Regions from separate parts of the Colwellia sp. MB3u-55 genome, predicted to be linked through region 2. Evidence: riboswitches for the same ligand, from Rfam matches in the RefSeq annotation. Region 2 holds a riboswitch; the other holds the start of a gene.

Region 1 (10,867 bases), on a different contig from region 2:
TAAGCTAACACTAGCTCTAGTTTTCATATTACCCTGCCAATAAAGCTTAAAGCCAATACTTAACTTAACTACATCATCTTTTTAAATAGTGTCTACAGCATTATTAACAGTTAAAAACTACAGAGTAAGATCAAAATTAAAAGTAAGCTAACACTAGGGTCTAGTTTTCATATTACCCTGCCAATAAAGCTTAAAGCCAATACTTAACTTAACTAAATTACATCGTCTTTTTAAATAGTGTCTACAGCATTATTAACAGTTAAAAACTACAGAGTAAGATCAAAATTAAAAGTAAGCTAACATTAGGGTCTAGTTTTCATATTACCCTGCCAATAAAGCTTAAAGCCAATACTTAACTTAACTAAATCACATCGTCTTTTTAAATAGTGTCTACAGCATTATTAACAGTTAAAAACTACAGAGTAATATCAAAATTAAAAGTAAGCTAGCAGCAGGCTCTAGTTTTCAGATTATTCAGATAAAAAGGCTTAAGGCCAGTATTTAATCAACCTTAGATATAATTTCGGCAATAAAATTAACGACTTAATCGTTCATTTAATGCTAATTTACGTTTTTCATTTCTGGCTTTTAGTGAGTCTACGCTATAAATAACCAAAGCTAACCAAATAGCAGCAAAGGTGACTAATTTAGCGGGCTGCAATGTTTCTTGATAATAGAAGGTTGCTAAAAAAAACATAATACTGGGTCCAATGTATTGAAAAAAGCCTAGCGTTGATAATGTTAACCTCTTTGCCGCAGCAGTAAAACATAGCAGTGGCGCTGTAGTAACTACGCCTGCAGCGATCAATAGCAGGTTTAAATTTGAGCTGTTTTCAAACATGTTAGCGGTATTAGTATTAACAAATAACAACCAATAAACAATCGCGAGCGGTAGCATCATGCTTGATTCAATTAATAAACCAACAAAAGAATCAAGGTGCATTTTTTTACGTAACAAGCCATAAATACCGAACGTTCCAGCAAGTGCTAATGAAATTACCGGTAATGAACCTAATACAACCAGTTGAATTAATACCCCACATAATGCCAGCGCAACGGCGAACTTCTGCATTTTTCGCAAACGCTCACCTAAAAAAATAACACCGAGTGCGACACTAAATAAAGGATTGATAAAATAACCTAAGCTCGCGTCTAGCAGATGATCATTGTTTATCGCCCAGATGAATAAAAACCAATTTACTAATAGAAAAGTAGCGGATAAGGCAAGTTTAGCCAATAACCTAGGTTGTTTGAGTGTATCGATTAATACGCGAGATCTTTTACTGATGATAACGATTAAAAATAACAGTAGGCTCGACCAAATAATACGATGCACCATAATTTCATCAGGGCTGATAGAAGAAATTAATTTGAAATAAATGGGCGCTAAACCCCAAAGCAGATAAGCACTAATCGCGTTAATTACGCCATTACGGTCTTTGTTATCAGTTACAGTCATGATTTTCAGTAAACTTTAGCAGTAAAAATAAAGAGCCGAATTATAGCACAATGATTTTTATTTCAGCGCTTTACTTGTTTGATAACCACAAATTGTTGGCGGTATATTGAGAATATTTTTGCTAACGTTATTCACTTTAATTAGCTAATAACTACTCATTTATAATGAATACCAGTTGCACATTTTTAACTAGACCTGAAACTAGCTATCGTATGAACACAAAGCCAGCACTTTGAAAACTAATCAGTGAAGATTAACCAACTAAATAAGTGCCAGTTCCAAAAGCAATGTGGTCACCTTTTTCGTTATGTAATTCCATGCGAGCAACAGCGACTTTATTGCCACTACGAATAATATGGGCTGTGGCGATAAACTCCTCACCACGACCTGGTCGTAAATAATCGGTACGCAGATCTATCGTTCCTAAGCAGCTCAAACTTTGTTGAATTGTTGTTGGTGTTTTGTGCTCAAGTTGTTCAATCATATTTGCTGCCACGACAACACCACCAGCAAAATCAAGGGCTGATGCAGTAACACCACCATGTAGCGTTTTCTGTAATGGGTTACCCATTAACTTATCTTGCCATAAAAAACGTACTTCTGAGGTATTACAATCAAATTTACTAACGGTTAGGCCCAGTAATTTATTAAAGGGAATGTTGTGTGACCAAAAATAAGTAAGTTGCTCAATCATCTGTTTTTCATCTAAATTATTTGTCATAATCCTTCCAATTTAGCCAGCAGATTTTTCTAACTGGTCTAATGTCTCATTGCAGCTTAGCACTTATCTTTCTAAGCATTCAAGAAATACTAAAACAGTGCTCTCGACTTTTCTTGTGACTGGGGTAAAATAACAATAATTGTTGTTTAATAAAGTTTACTCCGTTGCTAAAAGCTCCCCCTACAGTCTCACAAGCTCAGCTTGAAGATGCGTTAAAGCATCATTTTGGTTATCAAACTTTTCGAAGTGGACAATTAGAAATTATTCAGCAATTATTTCAGGGTCGAGACAGCTTAGTGCTTATGCCAACGGGTGGTGGAAAATCGATGTGTTATCAACTGCCTGCTGTATTATTACCAGGAATAACCATAGTTGTTTCACCCTTAATCGCTTTAATGAAAGACCAAGTTGATGGTTTGACTCGACAAGGTATTTCAGCAGCTTTTGTAAATTCAAGTTTAGATCAAGAAACAATCAATGATATTTTTGAGCGTTTATCTCGTAGTGAGCTTAAGTTGTTATACATAGCTCCAGAGCGTTTAAAAAATTATTATTTTATGCAACGCTTAGCGAGCATACAGATAAGTTTATTTGCTATTGACGAAGCGCATTGTATTTCACAATGGGGACATGATTTTCGGCCGGCATACACACAACTTCATACAATTAAACAACGCTTTCCATCGGTACCTGTTATGGCGTTAACAGCAACGGCCGACGTTACAACCCGAAGAGATATTCTTCTTCAACTCGCATTGACTGATCCTTATATTCACCTTGACAGTTTTGATCGGCCTAATATTCGTTTTACCTTAGCTGATAAATATAAGGGCGATCACCAAGTGTTACGCTACATTAAAAAGCGTGGTGATGATTGTGGCATTGTTTACTGTAGTAGCCGCTGGCAAGTTGAGAAGTTATCTAAAATGTTAGCAAGTGCGGGTGTAAATTGTTCTGCCTATCATGCTGGCATGGAAACAGAGATGCGCAATATTGTCCAAGATGGTTTTGCCAAAGATAATATTCAAGTGGTTATTGCCACGGTAGCTTTTGGGCTAGGCATCAATAAATCAAATATTCGCTTTGTGATTCATTTTGAACCTCCGAGAACACTTGAGTCATATTATCAAGAGATTGGCCGTGCTGGCCGAGACGGTTTAGTGGCAGAAGCGTTATTTTTATATGATGAAAAAGACGTAGAACGCATTACTAAGTATATAGCTGATGGTGATAATGAAGAAAGGGTGAATGTTGAACAACAGCGTTTTCAAGCGTTAAAAGGCTTTATTGAAGCTCAAACCTGCCGTCGACAAGTTGTACTTAATTACTTTGCAGAATTTACCACAAAAAAATGTGGTAACTGTGATATTTGTTTAGATCCACCCACTCAATTTGACGCTACTGAAGCCGCACAAAAAGTCTTGTCTTGTGTGTTTCGTATCAAGCAACAAGGTGATATTGAACATGTTGTGCAAGTGCTCAGAGGGGAGTTAACCGAAAAAGTTAGGCAACTGCAGCATGAAAAAGTGTCAACTTTCGCTATCGGTAAAAGTAAAACGCCAGGATATTGGTTTGCTATTATTAGACAATTGATTCATTTAGGATTTTTACAACAAGATATCTCTCAACAATCTGCGTTATTTTTAACACAAGCATCGCGTTCGGTGTTGAAAGGGGATGAACCCTTAATGTTAGCTTCACCAAGGTTGCAAAAAGCAAGTTATTGGCAACAAGATAAAACTGATAAACGTTATGACCGTGTCTTATTTGTTAAATTAAGAACTTTGCGTAAAACGATTGCTGATGTAGAGGATATTGCGCCATTCATTGTTTTTAATGATGCAACGTTGTCAGAGCTTGCGCGTATAAAGCCAAAAACATCACAGCAAATGCTAAATATTAATGGTATTGGTGATACAAAACTTGCCCGTTACGGACATGACTTTTTGCAGGTTATTCAACAGCATAATGCTTAAAACAAAAAACGCTCAATTGAGCGTTTTTTAATATTATTTTTTGATGAACCAGGTTCAACAATAATTATTGAGTTTATTTTAAACTAGCGTAATAAGCGGCAATATTCGCGATATCTTCATCACTCAAACCCATAGCCATAGGTCCCATGATTGCATTTTTACGTGTGCCAGCTTTAAAGGCTTTTAATTGGCTCGCCGTGTAAGCTTCTTTTTGTCCAGCAAGATTTGGGTACATTGGAACTGCAGAAATACCTGCAACACCATGACAAGCGGCACACATACCAGTTTTTGCTTTACCAGCAGCAACATCACCAGCAAAAACAGGAGATACCATCATTAAAGTAGCAGCAACAGCTAAAGTAATTTTTTTCATAACTTATTTCTCTCTTAGTCGTTAGGAATTTTACACTACATTCAGTATATGAGAAAACAAGGAGGCTGTCGTCGACTTTTTTTAGCTAAGCACTAGCAATGTGATCTTCTTTGATTTATCACTGAGTATATTAGGATTATTACCGCTTATATTAAGTAAGGTGGGAGCATACTATCACTGATATTATTTTTTGAAGTGAAAATATCAGCGATAGAAAAAACCTAATTTAGCAAAAAGTATCTTGTTGAGTGATTAAGAACTTAATGTATTATTTTTTCTATAAATCGGGTAGCAACAGACGTGACTTTTTTAAGATACTGTTGGCATTTTCAGCAACATTAAATATGCCTACACCAGTAGATAATGTCATTTGAGGTAATCTAATACCAGACTTACTACTAACAAAGCGCAGTTTTTCAACGCCATGTGCTATTTTATCAGCAATTTCTCGAGCACTTCCTTTGTCAATATCAGGCAACAGAATTAAAAATTCATCGCCACCAGAACGTATTGGTAGGCCGCTGCCAGCAACATAACTACTTACTTTACTAGCTATTTTTGATAAGAGAACATCACTAATTAAATGACCGAATTGCAGATTAACTTCTGAAATTTGATCAACACAGACGACAATTGCGGCAACTTGCCGACTTGGATCTTCTGTTAGCCATAAATCTAAATGCTTAGACATGGCTTTACGATTATAAAGACCGGTAAGTGGATCCATGTAAATTTCTTCACGTACTTCTTTTAATTCAACTTTCAAAGCTTGTGTTTTTTTACGGGTAAAAGAAATATGTTCAGCAAATTTTTGTTGGTGTAGTTTAAAGGCTTTAGATGCTTGGCGAATACTATTTACCGCAACGACTATTTTTTCTTTATCGTTAGATTGTAGGTCAGAAACATTACTGTCTAGCGTGGTAATAAGTTTATTAATACTCTGCGATGATTTTTGGCTGTTTTTTTCAACATGGGTGACAACGTCATTAAGGTCGTCAATGAGTTCATCTCTGAATTTACTTTGACCTAAAATGAACTGACGATAATTTTCTTCAATGAAGAAATCATCAAGTTTTTTACCTGTGGCAAGTTTATTTTCAATAGCAGTATTAAGAAGAATGTTTTTTTTATTAATATATTCGTAGCTAACTGAATAATTAATTGGGCTGACAGGTAAAAGCCACCGCTGTAATTGTTTTACGGCCATGTTCATTTTTAGTTCAGCTTGTTTTATGGAATCATGATATTTCATTGTTCCATCTCAATTTGTACACCCAATTAACAATATCAATAGACCATTTTCTAGTAAAAACAAGTAAAGTACCACATATATATTTTGTCTTTAAAAAACATATGCTTAGTTATATAGTATTTTAAATGAAGTTAATATATGGCAGAAAATAATTAAAAAGAAGGGAAGGACCGCAAAGTATACCGAAAGCAAACTGTTCAAAATAAAGACAAGCCCCCACTATATCTATACTTGGCAGTTCCGCTATCCTAGGTTTCCCCTTAGACCGGTAACTTTGCGTCTCTAGCTTTCACTAGATTTGCCCTTTTCGAGTTTTAGAAACTCTAAATTCATTATAAGCGTTGAACTATGCTTGTAAACCTTTATTATGGATAATTTGTTGAACCGTAACGAAAACCTATAAGTAATAGATAAATTTATAGGTTATGGCTGATCACTCTACTGATCATGAGATAAAGGATTTTAGTTCATAATGCCCTGTAAGCTGTTGTTGATCTTTTGTTTTTTTATAGCTCCTTCATTTTGTTTTGCCAATGATGCTTTAAACGTTGAGCAAAACATTAAAGATGTAGAACGCTATTTTTTACAAGACGCTGAAAACCTTCCCTACGAAGAGATTATTACGCTTTCAAAAAAAATTTTAGGATCTCAAGAAAATTATACCGTCCAAATTCGTGGAAAAACCTTCATCCTTCTTGCTGATGTTGCCAATAATAAGGGTGAAAATAGCGAGGCATTTCATTTTGCGCAAGATGGAATTTCTCTGCAAGGACTTGAACCAGCAATAAAGTTTAATTTATTGCTGAAAGTTGCAGATGGCTATTATTTACAGGAGAAGTATGAGAAAACTCAAAATATGGCAACCAATGTCATCTTAATTGCTGATTCTCCACAAGTGCTAAAATATCGCTTAATTGCTTTGAGTTATCGAGCTGTTACCTATGCGTTGCAAAATAAAAACGATTTATCGATGAATGATCTTAATCAAGTTAAGGTGCTGATTTCTGTAAATCCTCAGTATGAGGACCACCTTTGTCTTTTAGAAATTTTAGCAACGGCACATTATTATTTAGGCGATTATCAAGCATCGCTAACCATGCAAAATAAGTTATTAACCTTAAAATTTGATTTAGATAAATTAGCTAATATTGACCAAACTTATTTACACTTAGGCCGTGCTTATTTTCAGTTAAATTTATTTGATGATGCTTACAATGCTTTTTGGGAAGCACAAAAATATGGTAAAAATAAAAATGCGCCAATTAGTGCTGCCTATGCTGAATTAGGATTGGCAGAGGTGTTATTAAAGCAGGGAGAGTTCAGTGATTCACATAACTGGCTATTATCAGCCAGTGCTACATTTAATGAAAAGAGCCTAAGTAAGCCTTATTTAACCTCGTTAATTTTATTAGCAGAGACCTCAAGTCTATTAAACAATAAAGCTTTGTATCAACACTACCTTCAACTAGCAGAATTAAATGCTAAACACATAAAGCTATCAAAAAAGCAGGCTAAATTATTACTTTTATTAAGTGATATGTATCAGAAAAACGGTGATTATAAAAATGCGTTAATTGCCCATAAAGATTATCTTGTATTACTTGAACAGTTTCAGAAAAAGGCTGAGCCCTCATTAATTATCGACTCCAGTCAAATGTTAAGTGCAAATGATAAAAGTCGAAATTTAATCCTGAATCTCGCAGAACAGAGTAAGTTACAAACTCAATTTAGTGCAAAATTTATCGCGCAAAAAGAGGTCATATATTTATTGATTGTGATCGTTATTTTATTATTGATTACGTTGGTTTTTTTTGGATTAAGGCAAAGAACGTTACGCTTAAATCAAGTATACGATGAAGTGGAACAGCCATTATCTTATTTGGTAACGCCCTCTCAAACTAAAAGAAATTATCAACTAAATTATAAAATGGCGAGGAAATACGACTATCCCTTAGCGATTGGCTACTTATCAGTTGTTAACTGGCAAGAGCTTTCCTTTCACTTTAATCATAAAGTTATGCTCGAAGTTTCAAAAACATTAGCGATCTTACTTAATGAGTCCAAAGGTGAATTTGATGAAGCGGGTACAATTAACGATGGTGAATATTTACTGATAGCCCCCCACCAAACTCAAGCTGAAATAGCGATTAAGTTAAATAGTTTAGCTAACGCGATTAAGCTTAGATTCTTCGCTAATTTAGGTGATTATTCACTTAAAATTCGCTACGCCTATGGTTCACCCACAGCACAAGATATTGACCCTTACATATTTTTATCGCGTTTAAGTGAAACCACTAAAGCGTAGTCAATATTACTTTTCATTTTAATAGGTTTAATATGATTTTTGTATTGTCCATTGCTGTTATTTTTGTAGCTTTGAGTATTTATTTTTATTTTCGATTGGAAGGTCTACAACGCGCATTATTTAGTATGAAAAAAGAGCTCAGTAGTAGTCAGAAAGAAAATAAGTTTTATATAGACTCTATGGCTATAATTGCCAAGTGACACGAAGATTTTGTTAAAAATCGATTACAAATAATTAAAAATTGCCAGGCATTAGAGCCTGAGACGATTGAAATTATTTCACCACTGATTAATAACTATGCAGCAATTTTTATTGAGTGTTTAAAAGGAAAAGGCAAACTGCAGTCAATCACTAAAAAGTGTTATGGAAATTTCGACGATGACGCTTTTAAAAAGTTTGTGGAGCATATCGCTAAGCAAGATGCGAGCGTAAGGCGTATGTGGTCAAGTAATAATTTGACGGGGTATATTTCTTTAATTGAAACTTTATTACTCACTAAAACTAAAAAAGATGCCTAACTGGGGCATCTTTTCATGTATCTCTGAAAGTAGGCTAGGTATTTGCCTTTAATCAAGGATGAATAACTAAGGACGAATAATTATACTTGGCGTTGAGTCTACTTCACCTTCACCGTTAATAGTTGCTGTTTTACCATTGCATTGTAATATGGCTAAGCTGCCGTTATTGCTGTTTCTAATAAAAGATAAGTCGTAACCAAACTGAGTCATGCTACTGGCGGCAAATTTTTGTGCAAGAGAAAGCCTGTCCCATAGCGACTGCTCCTCATTACTACCTTGCCTTCTTTCTAACAATACTTCTCTTTCTAATAGCGCTTCCATTGAGATCTCTTCGTATTTTTAGTCAATAATTTTCTTATTGCTTAGATATTACCTTGCAGCGTATGAATTTTCAACAATTTTAAAATGTCGCTAAAGATATAAATTATAAATATGCTATAGTCAAAATTTTATATCAGTGAGTGCTAAATATTATGAGTCAAGTGTTGGATGATTTATCTTCATTATTAGAATTAGAGGTAATCGAACAAGGAATTTATCGTGGTCAAAGTCAAGATTTAGGCTTTCGTGCGCTGTTTGGTGGTCAAGTAATGGGACAAGCTGTTTCTGCCGCTCAAGAAACAGTAAATTCAGCACGTAATGTTCACTCTCTTCATTCTTATTTTCTACGTCCAGGCGATGCGAGTAAGCCGGTTGTTTATGAAGTGGAAAATATTCGTGATGGAAAAAGTTTTAGCACTCGCCGTGTTAAAGCAATTCAAAACGGTAAAGATATATTCTATATGACGGCCTCTTTTCAACAATATGAAAAAGGCATTGAGCATCAAGATCTTATGCCTGATGTACCCGCACCTGAAGATTTAGCGTCTTACACAGATTTTATTTTCGATAACCAAGATAAAATACCTGAAGAAATTAGAGGTAAATTTTTAGCTGAAAAACCCATCGAAATGCGTCCTGTTGAACCTTATAATTGGCTGCAACCCGAAAAGACAGCACCTAAGTCTCAGATGTGGATAAAAGCAAACGGTACCTTATCTGATGATTTGCGTATTCATACTTATATGCTGGCTTATACTTCTGACTTCTTGTTTTTACCAACGGCTTTATTTCCCCATGGCTTGAGTCATTGGCAACCCAATTTACAGATTGCCACTATTGACCATGCTATGTGGTTTCATCGCCCATTTCGTTTTGATGATTGGCTGCTTTACGTTATGGACAGTCCGTCAGCAAGTGGCGGCCGCGGCTTAGTTAAAGGACAAATTTTTAATCGTCAAGGACAGCTTGTTGCCTCAACGATGCAAGAAGGCGTGGTTCGTCAACGTTAGAATTTTCGACTCGAGCGACTTTTTTGCCAGTCATAGCCGGTAGGATGTTGAAAAACACGTAAACTGAATACCGGTGCCATTGCGAATAAATGGTCAAAAATATCGGCTTGTATACCTTCATAATTCTTCCAGTTTTGGTCATTACTGAAGCAATATATCTCCAGCGGTAAGCCTGAGTCGGTTGCCGCTAATTGCCTGACCATGCAAGTCATCTCATTATGTATTTTTTCATGTTTAGCCAAATAAGCGGTAATATAAGCGCGAAAAGTTCCGACATTGGTTAACTGTCGGCTATTAACATTATCGTTAGATAAATTAGCCGTTTTTAAACTCGTGGTGATTTCATCAGATTTTTGCTGTAAATAATCTTTTAATAAACTAATTTCTTTGAGTTTTTCAATCTCTGCATTTTGATAAAATGAAATACTGTTAATATCAATAATAATACTACGCTTAATACGTCGACCACCTGAATTGAGCATGCCTCGCCAATTCTTAAATGAGCCATTTATTAAGGCGTACGTAGGAACGGTTGTCACTGTATTATCAAAGTTTTTTACTTTAACCGTATTTAAACCAATCTCAATCACATCACCATCAGCACCATAATTAGGAATTTCAATCCAGTCACCAGGCGCGACCATTTTGTTCGCTGATATTTGAATACTAGCGACTAAACCTTTAATCGTGTCCTGAAATACTAATAATAAAACAGCCGTTAATGCACCTAAACCACTGAGTAAATAAATAGGTGACTTATCTAAAATAAATGAAATAGATAAAATAGTGGCAACCAAATAAATAGCCAGTTTTATCACTTGTATCGTTGAGCTTAAGGGTAAGTAGCGGTCACGCGCCGTATTTTGATAGAGACTTCTAATGACGTTTAAAACAGCACTGATACAACGTGCAATTTGAAAACTGAGAGCTAT
Region 2 (10,867 bases):
CTAAAACGGATGTTGTGTTAGTGATTGGTGCTAACGACACAGTTAACCCCGCGGCAGCAGAAGATCCAACCAGTCCTATTGCCGGTATGCCCGTGTTAGAAGTATGGAATGCTAAACAAGTTATTGTTTTTAAACGCTCAATGAGCACAGGATATGCTGGTGTACAAAATCCACTATTCTTTAAAGATAATACCCAAATGTTATTTGGCGATGCTAAAGACTCGGTAGATAAAATACTAAAAGCGCTGTAAGTAAGTTTATCAAATGAAAAAAACCAGTGATCCGTCACTGGTTTTTTTGCTTAGTACTATTTTTTTTCTTAACACTAATAGTGTCTAACGCTGGTAGTACTTTGTTTGTTATGATAATTAGTAATAATTTAAAAAGGTGAGAAAGATATTTTGATAGAACAATGGATAGGTACGATCAATGGTTATTTATGGGGCAGTGTGCTTATCTATTTACTGACCGGTTGTGGTATTTGGTTTACTTGGCGATTAAAGTGCCTGCAAATAACCCACTTTACTCACATGTTTACGTTACTTAAATTAAGTCGCAAAACAGACAGCCAAGGCATCTCTTCTTTTCAAGCATTATGTACTTCGCTTGCCGCCCGTGTCGGCACCGGAAATTTAATGGGGGTAGCTGTCGCTATTACCTTAGGTGGCGCTGGTGCTGTTTTTTGGATGTGGCTTATTGCTCTTGTTGGTATGGCAACTGCCTTTGCTGAAAGTGCATTAGGCCAACTCTATAAAGAAAAAGACGCCAACGGAAACTTTCGTGGTGGTCCTGCTTATTACATGAGCAAAGGCTTAAAAAGTAGAAAACTTGCGGTGACTTTTTCGCTGTGTTTATTTTTCGGATATGGTTTTGTTTTTAGCTCAGTGCAAGCCCATTCAATTACCAGTGCTTTTGATGGCTCTTTTGGTATTAACCCGTTATTTACCGGGATTGTCATTACTATAGCAACGGCCTTTATTGTTTTTGGTGGTTTGAAAAATATCGCTCGTTTTGCGGAAATAACAGTACCTTTTATGGGGCTTGCTTATTTAATGGTCTGTCTAGCGGTTATCTTTTTAAATATTGAAAAAATTCCTGCCATTATTAGCGATATATTTGCTTCTGCTTTTGGTTTAAAAGAAGCGGGCAGCGGTTTAGTTGGTGCGGCAATTGTCCAAGGCATAAAACGAGGTCTTTATTCTAATGAAGCGGGGATGGGTAGCTCACCCAATGCCGCCGCCGCCGCAGTACCTTATCCTCCTCATCCTGTTTCACAAGGTTATATACAAATGCTTGCTGTGTTTTTTGACACTATTGTTATTTGTTCTTGTACCGCTTTTCTTATTTTATTATTTAAAGAAACCGGTAGTGATGCACAGGGAATACAATTAACTCAGCAAGCTTTAGCTTATCAAGTAGGCGCATGGGGTAGCGATTTTATTACTATCGCTATTTTACTGTTTGGCTTCACCTCAATTGTTGCCAACTTTGCTTATGCTGAAAATAATTTGAAGTATTTAAATATGGATAATCCACTTGGACATTGGTTTTTACGTTGTGGATTCTTGGCAATGTTGATTTTTGGTTCAGTAGCGAGTTTACCTCAAGTTATTGCTTTAGCTGATTTATCTACAGGGCTTATGACGGTTGTTAATGTCACGGCTTTATTACTCTTGTCTAAAGTTGTGGTGAGTATTACTCAAGACTATCATCAGCAACATAGCCAAGGAAAATTGCCAAGCTATAAGCCAAGTGAAAGCGAACATAATCGTTTTAATTTGACGAAAGGGATCTGGCAAAAATAGTCTGATGAATAATGTTTAAACTATGCTAGAATGCGCGCCTTAATTTTGGGTTTCGTTTTTTTTGATAAGTGGTGATATATGAGTGTTGATGCAATAGGGTTGTCGGCTGAACTATTAAAGGCAGTTAAAGCCTGTGGTTATAAAACGTTGACGCCTGTTCAGCAGCAAGCTATACCGCTTATTCGGTCTGGAGTTGATCTACTGGCAAGTGCGCAAACAGGTACCGGTAAAACGGCCGCTTTTAGTTTACCTATACTAGAGGCTTTAGCTAAAATTCCGAGTGATAATAACTCATCGAAAACCATTCGCGCACTTATTTTAACGCCAACACGTGAGCTTACTCAACAAGTTGCCCGTAATATCGAAAGCTATAGCGAATTTTTACCATTAAGCTGCGGTGCTGTTTATGGCGGTGTAAATATACCACCACAAACCAGAATGTTAAAGCAAGGTGTTGATGTACTTGTTGCTACACCTGGGCGTCTACTTGAGCATGTAGTGGCGAGAAATGTAGATTTATCACAAGTTAAATTTCTTGTTTTAGATGAAGCTGACCGTATGCTAGATATGGGTTTTTTAAATGACATTCAGCAATTAATCAGTGTTATTAAGCAAAAACATCAAACATTGATGTTTTCAGCAACATTTTCAAATAAAGTGAAAACGTTAGCTAAACAAGTCTTACATACGCCAAAAACCTTAGAGGTTTCACGCCAAAACTCAACATCAGGCAAGGTTAAGCAATCAGTTTATTGGGTATCAGAAACACGTAAATGTGAGTTGTTATCAGAATTGATTGGTATTAATAATTGGCAGCAAGTACTTGTTTTTGCAGGTACCAAAGAAAGTGCAAATATACTCGCCAAAGAACTTAAGCTTGACGGAATTAAGTCGGCGTTGTGTCATGGTGATAAAACACAAGGTGCAAGAAACAAAGCCCTTGAACAATTTACGCAAGGTAAAGTTCGCGTGCTCGTTGCTACCGATGTAGCAGCCCGAGGATTAGATATTCCAGACTTACCTTACGTTGTTAACTTTCACTTGCCTTATCTTGCCGAAGATTATGTGCACCGTATTGGCCGCACAGGCCGAGCAGGAAAGTCTGGTACGGCAATTTCATTAGTTAGCCCTAAAGATGAACAGTTTTTAGAAAATATTGAAGCATTAATTGGTCGAACTTTTGAACGAACAATTGTCCCTGGATATGAACTAGAACGTGCTTTACCAGCACAATATGCTGAAAAAGAAGATAAACCCTTAAAGAAAAGCCGTTACAAAGCGACACAAGAGAAAAACCAATTAATTGCCCGTAAAAAGGCAGACAGTACGCCAGCGGCTAAACGACGTGCAAAAGTGGCAAAAAAAGCCAAACCAGCACCTACCGGTAAACGTAGATAATTTATTGTTGAACAGTACTTATGGCACACACCTTAGTTGATATACCTTTTGAACAACGCCATCAGTGCTGGTTTTGTGGCGAGCCATCTGAATTAACATTTGGCTTCCCGCATCAATACTTTCTAGTTTTTGATTGCTCACACCCGCCATTATCTGTGCCTAGTTGTCGTGAATGTACTTCTTTAGCGAGAAAGGCAAAGCAGCATTCTATTTGGGCTGTTGCTAATAATGTTAAGCACTTTTTAGCACAAACCTATCAAAAAGATTTAGCGATAGGTATCAATTGGACGAAAGAAGAGCTTGCCGATAGTGAGTTTGAAAGCGGAAATTTTGTTGGCTTTCAAAAAAGTGCTTGGATGATGTATGAAATAGCCAAACAACGCTTAAATTATCAAGGCTGGCTATTGTCGCTTGAGGGCGTCGAACTCGATGTTGATTATATTGGCACCGAGTTTACTTTTGATGGGGTAACTTACCCAAGTGTTGATCTTGCTATTGAGCACTTTATTGAAACCTATGACTTGTCGGCTGAAAACTTTAAAAAAGCACTATCAATTGTCGGCATTGAAAAATTTGGCAAAGCGGTAAGATTTTGCCGCCTGCTTATTGGCAGAACGCCAGAGCAACAAAAATTAGCGCTTCGCTATTTTGCAGAAGACGAAAAGTTAAGCTAAGTTAACCTCACTAGACTAAACTTAGCTTACGGTCTTTAAATATTTTTCTTTGATATAGCGCTTTGTCGGCGCGTTTAAAAAAACTTGTTTGCGTATCCATCCTGTCCATAAAAGTATGCCCTAAACTACAACTGACCTGATATTTTGATAATAAAGGATCACAAGTCATTGCGTTGTATATGCGCTGTTCAATAAAGAGTAGAGAATCTAGTGTGGCATTTTCAACAATGATTGAAAACTCATCACCACCAAATCTAAATAAACTATCAGAATCTCGAACACTTTCTTTAAGCGCCAAAGAAAATTGAATCAAGACTTCATCACCTAAATTATGGCCATGACTGTCGTTAATTAATTTAAACTTATCGAGATCGCAGACGATTAAACCGACCTTACTATTTTGTCGGTTCGCATGGTGCATAGCACGTTTTAACTGCTCATCAAAGCATCGGCGATTATTTAAAGAGGTTAATCCATCTTGCATCGCTAACAGCAAAGCTTCCTGATACTGTAAAGCATTATTTAATGGGTGAATTAAATACTGATGTAACTCGTTAAGTATCTTATAATTAGTCATGCTTATTGGTGAATTAATGGCGTAGGTCAAAATACCAACAAATTTTTGGTTTAGTTTTAATTCAAAACTACGTTCATTTTTACCTTGTCTACTCCCTCTAATCGAAGCGGTCATATCACCTTTTTTGAAATATAGACCTGAAAAATCGACATACTTAGCTGCTTCCATTGCAAAAATATTGAGTAAACGATCAAGCTCTAGCGATGTTTGGAGTTGTTCCATTAACGCTAATTTTCTATTAGATTTTTCATGATCAGGGCTATCGAACACTTTAAAAGCGTTATATTGAAAAGCCTGATTATCTACTAAATTTAATGTCTGCATATCATCACCTGATTATTTTATCAGGTAAGACTAAGCAATTTTTATACCTAAATTTATTTTAAAGTGGTTTTTTTATAGTATTGATATTAAATGAATTTATATTAATAAAAACTTTGACGAATTTTTGACAATTCATTAATGGCAAGGAGTTGCCGCTGTCAAACTACCGATAATTGCTTTAGACTCAGTAGTGCTCATTCTATTTTTATAAATTTAATACCGATGCGAATGATATAATAAGGATTTTTTGTGACAGGTCATTTTGAACTTTTAGCGATTCTATCAAGTGCTGTACTTATTGTTTGGTTATTTCGCCGTTTACACTTACCAGCAATTTTAGCCTACTTAGTAGCAGGCATGCTGGTTGGCGATCATGGTTTATCTCTGGTTCAGGACCAAGTAGATTACGATCACTTTGCTGAGTTAGGTATCGTCTTTTTACTTTTCACCCTTGGCTTAGAATTTTCATTACCTAAATTAATCGCCATGCGCCATCTGGTCTTAGCGGTTGGTAGTCTTCAAGTGGGTATTTCGTTAGCTTTTTTTATGGGCATTGCTTTGTTGTTTGGTCAGACATTTGCTAGTTCCTTGATTATTGGTGGTATTATAGCGCTTTCTTCAACAGCCATCGTTATTCGGCAATTGAGTGAAACGGGCGCAATGAAAAGAAAGTCTGGGCAGCTCTCTGTTGCTATCTTACTTTTTCAGGATGTAGCCGTTGTTCCCTTATTAATTATTATCCCGATGTTTGCCCAAGAGTCTGATAGCTCAATGGTTGTTGAGTTATTGATTGCTCTAGTTAAAGGCGTCTTTGTCGTTACCTTGTTAATGTTTGCCGGTAAATGGTTGCTGCCACGTTTATTTAATTTAGTGGCGCAAGTTAGAACGGATGAATTGTTTGTTCTAACAACCTTACTCGTTACCTTAGTGGCATCATCATTGACTCAATGGTTTGGCTTATCTATGGCTTTAGGAGCTTTCCTTGCCGGTATGATGTTAGGTGAAAGCCAGTATAAGTATCAACTTGAAGCCGATATCCGGCCTTATCGTGATATCTTACTAGGCTTGTTTTTTGTAACGGTCGGTATGAAACTCGACATCGGTATCGTTTATTCTTCACCATTAGTTATTATCGGCGTTATGGTCAGCTTTATGGTGGTTAAAATACTTATTATCGCCTTTTTAGCAAAACGCGCAGGAGAAGCGGCTAAAGATGCTTGGGCTGCAGGTATTATGTTGGCACAGATGGGTGAATTTGGCTTTGTGCTTATCGCTTTAGCCAATCAGGTTAAATTGTTACCGGTTGAAACTGCTTCTATCTTGTTAGGCGCAGGTGTATTGAGTATGGCGATAACACCTTATATGATTAACAATGCTCGTCGTTGGTCGTTGATGTTGAGTAACGAAAAGCCCATAGATACCGATCATTTAGCCGAACTTCCCGAGCAAACAGAGTTAAGTGACCATGTTATTATTTGTGGTTTTGGTCGAATTGGCCAAACAGTGAGTCGTTTTTTAAAGCAAGAATCGATTAAATTTGTTGCTATTGATATCGACCCACTTAGGGCAACAAAAGCGCGTGAAGCAGGAGAAAATGTACTTTTTGGCTCATCAAGACAAACTGAATTATTACAAGCGGCCCACTTGTCGAAAGCTAAGCTTGTTGTTATTGCTTTTGGTGAAGATAAACAATCACTTGAGGTTATTCAAAAAGTCAGATCATTATCACCTGATGTTCCTATCCTTGTGCGTACTCGAAATGATGATCAACTGCAAGCATTGCAAGAAGCGGGTGCTAATCAAGTGGTACCAGAGAGTTTAGAGGGTAGCTTAATGCTGGTCTCTCAAGTGTTATCTTTAACCGGTGTGCCTTTTTCTCGTATTATTCGCCGTGTACAAAAAGAACGTAAAGACCACTACAGCCATTTGCATGGCTTTTTTCAAGGTGAACATACTGACATGAGCCCTGATGCTATGGATCGCATTGAATTCGCTAATGGGATTATATTAACGGAAAATTCTTTTGCTAATGGGCATTCTATAGCGTCACTGAATTTATCGGTAAAACGGGTCACGGTGGTTGCACTTCGCCGTAACAATATTGAATCAGAGCAACCCGATGAAGCCACTATTCTTCAAGCTCAAGATACTCTGATTGTACGCGGAAAACCCAGACGAGTAGAACGAGCAGAGCGCTTTGTCCAAAAGGGTGTTTAACTTTTCCCCTGACTTTATGCCGTGTTGTTAGATCTAGGCCTAGGTCTGATTCTAGGTCTAAATGCATAGAAATTGCAGGACATTTCATTCAAGTGTGGTTAACTTTTCTCTTGATTGTCCGCATTGTAGTTAGGTCTGAGTCTAGGTCTAGATGTTTAGAACGAGCAGGACATTTCATTCAAGTGGGGTTAACTTTTCTCTTGATTGTCCACAGTGTTGTTAGGTCTAGGTCTAGATGCTTAGAACGAGCAGGACATTTCATTCAAGTGTGGTTAACTTTTCTCTTGATTGTCCGCAGTGTAGTTAGGTCTGAGTCTAGGTCTAGATGTTTAGAACGAGCAGGACATTTCATTCAAGTGGGGTTAACTTTTCTCTTGATTGTCCACAGTATTGTTAGGTCTAGGTTTAGATGCTTAGAACGAGCAGGACATTTCATCTAAGTGAGGGTTAACTTTTTCCTTGATTGTCTGCAGTGTGGCTAAGCCAATAAACGCCTTGTTCAACAAGGCGTTTTCTTTAGTAATGGATCGCTATTCAAGAGATAAAAATTTTCTAATCGCTGTCTCTTGTTCCATAGCATCTTCAAATCCCAGTTTAATTAACTGCCGACAATAATTTTTTTCAAATAATAAATAACTGACAATACTTGATTCAGAGTCATTAGAGATACCTACGCTGCGTAATAATAAACGTATCGATAGCGGTAGGTCTGAAAAATACTCTACGGCCATGGCATTAAAGTCATGACTGGGATTAAGGAGAAATGATGATATCGGTTTTAAGCCATCTTTTTCTTTTCTAAGTTCTGGTGGAATAAGTTTTATCGTTTCATTAATTCGTTCTAGACGTTCAATATCGCTGTGTAATGTATCTGAGAAAATAGTATCAAGTAAATGACCGGCAACAGTAGAGGTTGTCGGTGGATGAGGATTATTCACTTTACTATGAAGTGGCGCTTTAGGTTGATCAACACCAACAATAAACAAATTTTCGCCACCTAAGTGTATCGCAGGGCTTAACGGTGAAAGTTGATGTATAGACCCATCACCATAATGCTCTTGGCGAATTTTGATAGAAGGAAACACGAGGGGAATAGCGGCAGAAGCCATTAAGTGTTCACTATTAATTTGGCAAGGCTCACCACGACGTTTAGCGCGAAACCAAGGAGAAATAGACTCATCTGATTGATAAAAACTAATTGAATCGCCATTACTGTAACTCGATGCAGTAATAGAAACTGCTGATAAATAACCACGTAAAATATTGGTGTCGATACGTTTAAAGTCAACCACCATATTAAGTAAGTCACGAAGTGGCGCGTTGTTTAGTAAACTACGCGCACTTTTATTGGCATAATCTGCTTGGAAACTTGCCAGCATACCTTTCGCCAAATGTGAAAAAACCCGTATACCATCACTATGGTATATTCGACTGGTATTAATATTATTCCAAACCCATTCTAATTTTTTTACCCCCAAATGAAAGCATGAAGAATAACAGGCTAGCGCTGTGGTATTTATAGCACCAGCAGAGGTGCCACATATAATGGGGAAGGGGATGCCATGATTTCTTGGGACAAATTTTGATATGGCAGAAAGCACACCTACTTGATAAGCCGCTCGAGCGCCACCGCCAGTAAGTATTAAAGCGTTCTTACTGTCTTTATAACTTCTTTTATTCAACATGTATATCGCAGTCTTCTTCGTATAACTTAAGTGTAATCAGTTTTTTAACATGGTGCTAGCTTAACGAGTCAAAAAATAGATTGAAATGACTAAGGCAAAAAAAAAGCCTGCAGAAGCAGGCTTTTTAAAATGACATAGAATTATTATCTAGTAAAACTGTACACTTGATTGAACAAATAACATCTACTAAAAAATAAGTTTAGCTGCTAACGCGTTCGTTAGCTGCGTCTATCAATGGTTGCGATCCGGTTTGCAAAATAGCTAAGTTTTCAGAAACAACTTTCTTTGGCAACTTTGAAATCATCAAAGCACCTGTTTTAACTGAACCATTAGACGATGCAAACGCCAACAGATTCTGTCCATTACACTCTATACCTTGAAAGATATTGCGAATTTTTAATCTATTCGTTTTTAAGAACGAACGCATGCGTTTCTTGTCGTCTGCAGCTACATACTCGCAAACGCTTTGAGCGATGCCAGCAGCTTGTGCTTTCGGCGCCGATACAACAGACGTTAATGTTAAAATAGTGATGGTAGAAGCTAGTAATAATTTTTTCATTTTAGTAACCTTGTAATTAATTTAGTTAGTAAAGGAAAAAACCACGGGATGTACCTTGTATAACGAGGTGACTCCGCTGTCATAGAATTTATATATAAAACATAAATCCCTTAGACCGGTGGTTTTGCGTAACACGATTTCACGTGTTTTGCCTTTTCTTTGTCCCTTTCAGTATTGCGAGTTGAGCCTATAAATGCAAGAAAAATGTGTAATACGTCAGTTACACAGGTAAAGTAATTTAATAAAAAAATACTTTTATCAATTTTTTTTCAAATATAACATGGGTTTAATCGGATGGTTGACTATCAAAACCGTTAAGTGAAATTTAAAATATAGAGTAAAAAAAAAGAGCTAAAGCTCTTTTTTTTATTCAATCTTATAATAAATATGCTACTAGGTTATCCAAATTTCATTTCAGGGACATGTTCAGGAACAATTAATTCACCGTCAGTGAGTTTTATTATTTCCTCTATACTGACCCCCGGCGCTCGCTCTAATAAATGAAACTTACCGTCTTTAATTTCGATAAAGGCTAAATCAGTGAGTACTCTTTTAATACAACCTTTACCTGTTAATGGTAGAGTGCAGTCGGATAAAAGTTTTGAAACACCATGTTTAGAAGCGTGAGTCATAGTAACAATAATATTGTCAGCACCTGCAACTAAATCCATAGCACCGCCCATACCTTTAATCAGTTTACCTGGGATCATATATGAAGCAATGTTACCGTTTACATCGACCTCAAAGGCACCTAGTACGGTTAAGTCGACATGTCCGCCGCGTATCATTGCGAATGATTCAGCACTATCAAAGATAGAGGCACCTTTTGCCATCGTGACCGTTTGTTTACCTGCATTAATTAAATCTGCATCAATCTCGTCTTCGGTGGGAAACTGTCCCATGCCAAGTAAACCATTTTCAGATTGAAGCATCACTTCTATTCCCGCAGGAATATAGTTAGCGACTAATGTTGGAATACCTATACCTAAGTTAACGTAATAACCGTCTTGTAATTCTTGTGCTACACGTTGTGCTAGCTGTTCTCTTGTTAAAGCCATTGTTTAGTCCCCTGAATTATTTATGACTGAGCAGTACGAACAGTTCTTTGTTCAATGCGTTTTTCAAATGTACCTAAAATCAATCGATTAACATAGATACCTGGTGTATGGATTTGGTCTGGGTCTAGCTCGCCAGGTTCAACTATCTCTTCAACTTCAACGACAGTAATTTTGCCTGCCGTTGCGGCCATAGGATTAAAGTTACGTGCTGTCTTTCTAAAAACTAAATTGCCGTAACGGTCGGCTTTCCAGGCTTTAACAATGGCAAAGTCGCCTTTAATTGCGGGCTCAAGGATATACATTTTACCGTCTATTTCACGCTCTTCTTTACCTTCTGCTACCGGTGTTCCATAACCTGTAGCCGTAAAAAAAGCAGGTATACCAGCACCACCAGCTCGCATTTTTTCAGCCAAAGTGCCTTGTGGTGTCAGCTCTACTTCTAATTCGCCATTCATCATTTGACGTTCAAATTCAGCGTTTTCACCAACATATGATGCAATGATTTTTTTGATTTGACGGTCTTGCAGTAACACACCTAAACCGAAATCATCGACACCACAGTTATTTGAA

What was found. Region 2 has a riboswitch for cyclic di-GMP ahead of H4J66_RS05495 (DUF3718 domain-containing protein). Riboswitches for the same ligand answer to the same signal wherever they lie in the genome.
Region 1: linked by a shared signal. The riboswitch ahead of H4J66_RS15945 (GGDEF domain-containing protein) and the one ahead of H4J66_RS05495 (DUF3718 domain-containing protein) in region 2 are both predicted to bind cyclic di-GMP.

The regions. Positions count from the first base shown of each region.
Region 1 is NZ_JACGUS010000120.1:104,151-115,017, forward strand. Features, by position in the region: gene rarD (EamA family transporter RarD) at 536-1,459, opposite strand; gene H4J66_RS15930 (thioesterase family protein) at 1,713-2,180, opposite strand; gene recQ (DNA helicase RecQ) at 2,345-4,156, shown strand; gene H4J66_RS15940 (cytochrome c) at 4,230-4,529, opposite strand; gene H4J66_RS15945 (GGDEF domain-containing protein) at 4,807-5,781, opposite strand; cyclic di-GMP riboswitch class I at 6,012-6,094, opposite strand; gene H4J66_RS15950 (hypothetical protein) at 6,254-8,086, shown strand; gene H4J66_RS15955 (hypothetical protein) at 8,671-8,925, opposite strand; gene tesB (acyl-CoA thioesterase II) at 9,078-9,935, shown strand; gene H4J66_RS15965 (mechanosensitive ion channel family protein) at 9,932-10,867, opposite strand, start outside.
Region 2 is NZ_JACGUS010000101.1:23,211-34,077, reverse strand. Features, by position in the region: gene pntB (Re/Si-specific NAD(P)(+) transhydrogenase subunit beta) at 1-251, shown strand, start outside; gene H4J66_RS05525 (sodium:alanine symporter family protein) at 402-1,805, shown strand; gene H4J66_RS05520 (DEAD/DEAH box helicase) at 1,884-3,203, shown strand; gene H4J66_RS05515 (hypothetical protein) at 3,224-3,877, shown strand; gene H4J66_RS05510 (GGDEF domain-containing protein) at 3,888-4,778, opposite strand; gene H4J66_RS05505 (monovalent cation:proton antiporter family protein) at 5,028-6,995, shown strand; gene H4J66_RS05500 (patatin-like phospholipase family protein) at 7,526-8,680, opposite strand; gene H4J66_RS05495 (DUF3718 domain-containing protein) at 8,880-9,239, opposite strand; cyclic di-GMP riboswitch class I at 9,303-9,402, opposite strand; gene H4J66_RS05490 (3-oxoacid CoA-transferase subunit B) at 9,638-10,297, opposite strand; gene H4J66_RS05485 (CoA transferase subunit A) at 10,318-10,867, opposite strand, start outside.